Regions from separate parts of the Bacillus sp. EB106-06-01-XG163 genome, predicted to be linked through region 1. Evidence: riboswitches for the same ligand, from Rfam matches in the RefSeq annotation. Region 1 holds a riboswitch; the other holds the start of a gene.
The links. A riboswitch is a leader RNA that binds a small molecule or an ion and turns the genes downstream of it on or off. The one in region 1 is predicted to bind glycine.
Positions count from the first base shown of each region.

Region 2: linked by a shared signal. The riboswitch ahead of AC3WTF_RS17095 (amino acid permease) and the one ahead of gcvT (glycine cleavage system aminomethyltransferase GcvT) in region 1 are both predicted to bind glycine.

Region 1 covers NZ_JBYTDS010000012.1:55,262-59,478, forward strand. Annotated here, with positions in the region: gene gcvPA (aminomethyl-transferring glycine dehydrogenase subunit GcvPA) at 1-797, opposite strand, end outside; gene gcvT (glycine cleavage system aminomethyltransferase GcvT) at 812-1,912, opposite strand; glycine riboswitch at 2,091-2,191, opposite strand; gene AC3WTF_RS14410 (DEAD/DEAH box helicase) at 2,336-4,006, shown strand; gene AC3WTF_RS14415 (YqhG family protein) at 4,028-4,217, shown strand, end outside.
Region 2 covers NZ_JBYTDS010000017.1:18,919-23,135, reverse strand. Annotated here, with positions in the region: gene AC3WTF_RS17105 ((2Fe-2S)-binding protein) at 1-28, shown strand, start outside; gene fbp (fructose-1,6-bisphosphatase) at 68-1,993, opposite strand; glycine riboswitch at 2,292-2,372, shown strand; gene AC3WTF_RS17095 (amino acid permease) at 2,518-3,864, shown strand; gene AC3WTF_RS17090 (Fic family protein) at 4,004-4,217, shown strand, end outside.

The DNA of each region.
Region 1 (4,217 bases):
GGCTGCGCGTCCCCGACGACGATATCAGCTCCGTATGCCCCGGGCGGTCTCAAAATACCGAGCGCGAGCGGGTTTGAAGAAACAATCAGCTGGCTGTTTCCTTTATGTGCGAGCGGCTCAATGTCCTTTAACGGCTCGATTTGTCCGAAGAAGTTCGGATACTGGACGATCACGGCGGCCGTTTCATCACAAACGGCATGTTCCAATGCTTCAAGATCTGTGACACCGTTTTTCGCAGGCACCTCTACAACCTCAATATATTGGCCCTTTGCGTATGTTTTCAAAACATCCCGCGATTCCGGATGAACGGCTGCGGAAATAACGATTTTTTTCTTTTTCGTATGTCCCGACGCAAGCATCGCCGCTTCCGCCAGCGCCGTTCCCCCGTCGTACATAGAGGAGTTTGCGATATCCATTCCCGTTAATTCACAGATCATCGTTTGAAATTCAAAAATCGCCTGCAGCTCTCCTTGTGAGATTTCAGGCTGGTAAGGCGTATATGCCGTGTAAAACTCTGATCGGGATATCACATGATCGACGATAACCGGCTGGTAGTGATCGTACACTCCTGCGCCTAGAAAAGATGCATATGTAACAGCGTCTTTATTTTTCGCCGCAAGCTTTGTCAGCTCTCTCGTCAGCTCTGTTTCTGATTTTGCTTTTTTAATTTGGTAGTCTTTTTGAAACCGTACATTTTCCGGAATATCGGCAAACAGTTCATCAATTGTTTCTGCGCCGATGGCTTTCAGCATTTCTTTTTTATCCTGTTCTGTCGCGGGCAAATATCGATGCTTCATATGACTCTCCTTTTTCAGCTCTGTTTTGGACGTTTATAAAACGGTGTTCGGACAATCTTCGCTTTTACCGTTTTTTTACGGATTTCCACTTCTACTTCCGTTCCGACTTCACTGAATTCCGTTTTGATTAAGGCAAGGCCGATATTTTTCTTTAAAGTCGGAGATTGCGTGCCTGTCGTGACTTCACCGATCGGAACACCGTCTTTTTTCACGGCGTACCCGTGTCTCGGAATCCCTTTTTCAATCATCTCAAGTCCGACCAGCTTTCGCGGGGCTCCTTTTTCTTTCTGTTCGCGCAATACAGACTTCCCGAAAAAATCGGAATCTTTCTTGTGTTTCACGGCAAATCCGATTCCGGCTTCAATCGGTGTAATATCTTTCGTCAATTCCTGACCGTATAAAGCAAGCTTCGCTTCAAATCTCAGCGTATCACGGGCGCCGAGGCCGCACGGAACGAGGCCTTCATGCTCTCCCGCTGCAAGTATCTCCTTAAATAGATGAACCGCATCTTCATTGCGGCAATATAACTCAAATCCGTCTTCACCGGTATAGCCTGTTCTTGAAAGCAGGACTTGTCGTCCGGCAACGTCCGCCCCATCAATAAATGTAAACGGCTTTAAGGAGGACAAATCACATTCAGTCAGCTTCGTAAGAACCGACTGAGCATTCGGCCCCTGAACAGCAAGCAGTGAAATCCCGTCAGACTGATTCGTCAGCGTGACATCGCCTTCCGCATGTTCCGTCAGCCAGGCGATGTCTTTTTCAATATTAGACGCGTTAATCACGAGCAGATAGCAGCTCTCGCTTTTCTGATAGATCAGCAAGTCATCCACCGTACCGCCGTCAGGATAACACATGGCGGTATAGAGCGCGTTTCCCGGCTTTAAATCGGCAACGTCATTTGTCATCATTTTTTGCAGAAAAGACAGGGCGTCTTTACCGGATACTTCAACTTCCCCCATATGGGACACATCAAACAGGCCCGCTTTTGTGCGGACGGCTTCATGCTCCTCTTTAATAGAAGAAAATTGAACCGGCAGCTCCCATCCTCCAAAATCAATCGTTTTTCCGCCGTATTCTTTATACACGTCATAAAGCGGTGTTCGTTTCAGCATCATCTTCCCCCTTCAGTCATTGGCGCATGGTAAAAACATATAAAAAAGGACAGAGAAACACCTCATGAAAATGAAGGTTTCTCTGTCCCGGCACCTGAAAGTTTACTTTATGAACATATCATAAAGACGTCCCCTTTGGTGGTCTGCTGCTTCTAAGTGCAGACACTCTCCAGAGTTGCGTCGAGCAAGAGTTCTTTTGCCTGAGAGATTCACTCCGCAGTTTGCTCCTTCGGCGCCCGGACGCCCATCTTTCGTCCGAGTCTCTCCCCTTGCTGTCATTCGCTCATATTTACCAATTTTATGGACATACTAAAGCAATATCTTTTAGTGAAATCATTACTTATATCCTACCACCCTCATTTACGTCCGGCAACAAAAATTATGATAAATCAGTTTTTTAAAAGAAAGGCGGTTTTGTTACATATGACAGCAGAGATCATATTTGATGCAAACTGGCCGGGAGAGTTTTCTGAGCGGCTGAAAACGGACGGTCCCTGGTCAAATTGGGAGATGTACAAACTGTCGGCTGAAGTCCAGCAGACCCTTGCCATTCCTGAATTTGAAGGATTGAGGGCTCCTTTATACCTGCCCGATTTCACTCCGCTTCCCCATCAGCTTGAGGTCGCGCAGAAAGTCGTTGAAAAAATGAACGGCAAGGCGATTTTGGCTGATGAAGTGGGGCTCGGAAAAACGGTGGAAGCGGGCCTGATTTTAAAAGAATATATGATTCGCGGGCTGGCCAAAAAAATCCTGATTCTTGTGCCGGCATCACTCGTTTCCCAGTGGGTGAAAGAACTTCAGGAGAAGTTTTTAATACCCGCTGTTGAACAGAAGAAAAGCTATGTGTGGGAACAGTGCGATATCGTCGTTTCTTCTATTGATACGGCCAAACGCTCGCCTCACAAAGACATTGTCCTTTCTATTCCGTATGATCTCGTCATTATTGACGAGGCGCACAAGCTCAAAAACAGCAAAACGAAAAATTATGAATTTGCGAGAAGTCTTGTGAAGAAATACTGCCTGCTTTTGACGGCAACGCCGATTCAAAACCGGATCGAAGAAATCTTCAATTTAGTGTCACTGTTAAAGCCCGGCCATTTAGGAAACGAAAGCGGATTTCAAGAAACCTTCAATCAGAAGGACGGGATTGACGCTCATGAGCATTTGAAAGAGCTCGTCAATAAGGTGATGATCCGCAACACGCGGAGCGACACCGGCCTTACGTGGACGAAGCGCCACGTGGAAACAGTGCCGATCACCTTTTCACCGACGGAACAGGCGCTTTACGATGACATCGTCGCACTGAAAAACGGCACGGAAAAGCCCGCAAGCGCATTTTCCATTATGACGCTGCAAAGAGAATGCTGTTCAAGCAGGGAAGCCGTGTATATGACGCTCAAAAAAATGCTTGACCAAAAAGACAAACAAGCGCCCGCATTCGATGATCAGACGATCGCTAATTTAATGGACCGCATCAATCAAGTCACGCAAAACTCAAAAGCGATTCAAGTTGTTGACTTGATCCAAAAGATTAATGATAAAGTCATTATTTTTACTGAATACAGGGCGACACAGATTTACCTGCAATGGTTCCTTCAGCAGAACGGCATAAGCTCCGTTCCGTTCAGAGGCGGATTTAAACGCGGAAAAAAAGACTGGATGAAGGATCTCTTCCGCGGCAAAGTGCAGGTGCTGATCGCTACAGAAGCCGGAGGCGAAGGGATCAACCTGCAATTCTGCAACCATATTATCAATTATGACCTCCCGTGGAACCCGATGCGGCTTGAACAAAGAATCGGAAGGATTCACAGACTCGGTCAGGAAAGAGATGTCCATATCTACAATATGGCGACAAAACATACGGTGGAAGAGCATATCTTAAAACTTCTGTATGACAAAATTCATTTATTTGAAAATGTCGTCGGAGAATTAGATGACATCTTAACAAAAATCAAAGTGAGCAATTTTGAAGACCATTTGCATGATATTTTATGCCATTCGCTGACAGAGGAAGAAATGAGAATCAAAATGGACAATCTCACCTCTTTTCTGTCGTACGGTACGGAAAAGCCCGCCAGAAAAAAAGGATCTTAATCTAAAAGGAGGAAGCGCGACATGAGACAGCAGGAGGTTCACGAATTTTTACTGCGCTTTTTTGAAGCGAACCACTGTCCGATTACAGAACACGGGCCGGGTTTTATGACGGTTCAGTTGACGGTCGAGATGGACAAACAAATTATGAACCGCCCGTTTTATTGGCATTGGCGTGAAAAAACGGGCGGCGAACCGAACCCGATGAAGATCA
Region 2 (4,217 bases), on a different contig from region 1:
ATCCGTTTTACATACAGGGAAACCGTAAAAAAAGAGCCCAGAGAATCATCCCTGAACTCCATATTCTTCACTTCATATACCGATACTCCCGCAGCTTCTCCAAAATCGCCACTTCTTTCATCAGTTCTTCACCGACGTTTGTTTCTTTCACTTTCTTCCGCTCCAGCTCTTTGTCGACTAATCGTTTCACTGTTAAGACGTCGGTTCCGGTGCTCAGCACTTCGGCCTTGGAGTTAAAGTGTTTATGGGCGACGAGCTGCATGCCGTAGGAGTTGTATAAGAGCGTGTAGCCGGCGATGCCTGTTGTGGATTGGTAGGCTTTGGAGAAGCCGCCGTCGATGACGATCATTTTTCCGTTTGCCTTGATCGGATCTTCGCCTTCGATTTCTTTTACCGGTGTATGGCCGTTGATGATATGGCCGTGATCCGGGTTGAGACCGAATTCCTTCAGGATGTTTCGGCAGGCTGCTTCGTCTTCGCGCAAATAGTAATACGGGTTTTTCTTTTCTTTATGCGTTTCCTTCTCTTTAATGAAGTATCGCTCAAAGGTTGTCATGGCGCGTTTTCCGAAGAGGGAAGAGTATTCGCCTGTCCATAAGTACCAAGTCATATCTGTCGCCAGATCATCGGTTTCTTCCGGATGGGCAAACGCTTCACGTAAGAACCGTTCAAATACATCGAGCAGCTCACGGCCCGCATAAGCTTTATCCTCTATCATCATCGTTTCCATGCTGCCGTTTTCATCGACGGGAATACAGCCGTGAATCAGCAGGTTGCCGTTATATTTTAAATAAAGGCTGCCTTTTTTCATCATAAAATTCATATGGCGGCCCAGCTTTTCGGAGTTCTGAACAGAGAACAGCAGCTTGTCCATGACTTCTGCTTCTTCTTCTAACAGCTCGTCAGGCTGTTTGGGATTCACCGTCGCAAAGCAGGTGTTTTCCAGTTGATATGTTTTTCCGTTCAGCGTGATTTCATTGCGGTCATAATCGATCTTTTCCAGTAACAGCCGTTCCTCCATATTAAAGTTCGGCCGTCTCTTAATAATCGGGCTCTCAAGCTTGAATTGGATCATCGCGATCGCCTGATGAATTTTTGTGATTTGTTTAATCTCATCTTCCGGTCTGTTTTCGTCCGCTTTCGGGCGGAAAGACGGGTTATCATCGTAATATTTTTCGGCAAGGTTCAATAGCGGTCTCAAATTGATGCCGTAAACGTCTTCAATAATATCCAGATTGTCATAGCGGGCACAGATGCGGATAATGTTTGCCAGGCATACTTTTGAGCCGGAATAAGCGCCTATCCAGAGAACATCATGATTCCCCCATTGAATATCCACTGAATGATAGTTGATCAGTTCTTCCATGATCTTATCCGGCTGCGGTCCGCGGTCATAAATATCGCCGACAACATGCAGATGGTCGACCACCAATCGCTGCGTGCTGTAGGCAAGGCCGGTGATCAGCTTATCGGCCTTGCCGAGCGCAATGATCTGTTCTATGATTTCGGAGTAGTATTGTTCTTTGTTGGCGGCTTGTTCTGTTTTGTACAGCAGCTCTTCAGAAATATAAGCAAATTGGGCGGGCAGTGCTTTGCGCAATTTGGAGCGGGTGTACTTGGAAGAACAATAAGAAACGAGCTTAATCATCCGGTGAATCGTTTCTTTATACCACTCGTTTAATGCCTCTTTCGTATCAAAGTCATGTTTGATCAGCTGCAGTTTGTCCTCAGGATAATAGACTAAAGCCGTCAGTTCATCAATTTCTCTATCGTAAATGACGCCGCTGAAAATATCGCGGATCTTCTCTTTTACCCTTCCTGAACCGTTCCGCAGCACGTGCTGGAATGCCTGATACTCCCCGTGCAGATCACTGACGAAATGCTCGGTTCCTTTCGGCAGGTTCAGTATCGCTTTCAGATTAATGATTTCCGTGACCACTTTTTCTTCACAATCGTATTTTTGTGCGAGCAGATCTAAATATTTCGTTTCCAATCTCGTCCATCCCCTTTTTATTTACGAGCAATTGTATGGTAAGGTGAATTTAAAGTATGACATAATGTTTATTTCATTAGACCTTATATGATAGTACCGCATAACGCCTTTTTGAGACAATGAAAACGGAAAATACGCGCTTCAGGCATCAAAAATTGGACCGGGATAACGCCGTGCAGCTCATCCCTCTATTGACAATGCATTCAACTTCCATTAAAATAAAAAGTTAGCTGATAGGTATTTCTATCAGAAACTCAATACGTAGCAGGCTATGATTGCTGTGGGTCGAACTACAGCAGGAGCGGCTTCTGGAGAGACCGCGGGTTTTCCGCGGCGCCGAAGGGTTCACAATCTCAGGCAAAAGGACAGAAGAGTACCGAATATGTATTTGTCATGCTGTTGATTGTCAGCGGCGCAGATATAATTTGATATTCTTATGACCATGAGATTGGAGGGCATCCAATCTCTTTTTTTATTGGCTTTTTTTGCTCGTCGTTCACTAGAGAGGTAAGGAGGAGTCAGATGTGGAGCAGCGAGAGCTAAAGAGGGACTTATCGAATCGGCACGTGCAGCTGATCGCCATTGGCGGCACGATCGGCACCGGATTGTTTTTAGGGTCCGGTAAGGCGATTCAGCTGGCGGGTCCTTCTATCATCTTTGCGTATTTTATTGTAGGTATTGCGCTTTTTTTCGTCATGCGGGCGCTGGGAGAACTGCTGTTATCTAAAGCGGGCTACCAATCATTAACGGATATTGCCGAGGCGTATTTAGGGCCGCGTGCAGCGTTTGTCACCGGCTGGACCTACTGGTTTTGCTGGATTATGACGGCTATGGCGGATGTGATCGCCGTCGGTGTGTATGTGAAATATTGGTTTGATATTCCGCAGTGGATTCCGGCACTTATCTGTTTGCTCATTTTATTAGGGCTTAATCTGTTAACGGTTAAGATTTTTGGAGAATTGGAGTTTTGGTTCGCCTTAATTAAGGTAGTCACGATTCTCGCGTTAATTGTCATCGGTGTCGTTCTGCTGGTGATTGGGTTCAAAACGCATACCGGAACGGTTTCAGCGGCGAATCTGTGGGAGCACGGCGGCTTGTTTCCGAACGGATTTTCAGGCTTTTTGCTTTCGTTCCAGATGGTGATCTTCGCCTATGTCGGTGTGGAATTAGTGGGTGTGTCGGCGGCGGAAACGTCAAATCCGAAAAAAAATATTCCGTCCGCTATCAATAAAATTCCATTGCGGATTTTATTTTTCTACGTCGGGGCATTGCTCATTCTTTTATGTATTAATCCGTGGATGCAGCTGAATGCGGCGGAAAGTCCTTTTGTAAAGACCTTCAGTCTGGTCGGCATTCCGTTAGCCGCGGGAATCATTAATTTTGTCGTATTAACGTCTGCCGCTTCTGCTTGTAACAGCGGGATGTTTTCAACAAGCCGGATTTTGTATAACTTAAGCAAAACGAAACAAGCGCCTGCAAGTTTTGCGAAGCTGAATAAAAATCATGTGCCGAGCCGCGCATTATGGATATCGGTTATTGTGCTGTCAGCTGGCGCTCTTTTAAGCAAATTGATACCGGAAGCGGCTTTTGGCATCGTGACCACCATCAGCGCGATTTGTTTCATTTGGGTGTGGGGCGTGATTCTTGTCTGTCATATCAGATACAGGAAAACCCGTCCGGACTTACACGCAAGCTCGTCTTTCAAGGCGCCGTTTGCGCCGTTTATCAATTACGCCGTGCTGGCGCTGTTTGCCGTCATTCTGGTGATTATGCTGTTTGCGGATGCAACGCGCCCGGCTTTGCTGCTGACGCCACTGTGGTTTATTGGATTATTTCTTATCTATCGGGCGAGAGGGAGAAAGACAGATTGAATTGCTTCAGACGGTGTACTGCCATGCAGTATGCCGTTTTTTGTTTTGATTGGAAAGCGAGAATATTTGTTAGGAATCAGGCTATAATGATTGTATAATTTAAAAAAGTGTATAATTTTAAATTAAGCGAGGTGATAATATGAAGTATGAGAAGTTATCTAAGCTTTTTTATAAAATGGATGCTGATTCATATGAGAAAGAATTTAAAAAGAGAACAAGCAGCTATGGCAGTTATTCAACATCATTAAACATACGGGGGTTCCGAAAAGGCCGACCCACGGACGATTCATTTGAGCTATTTTATGTGAATACACATAAACTCATGAAGCTGAATAATGAAGTGTTGTTAAACA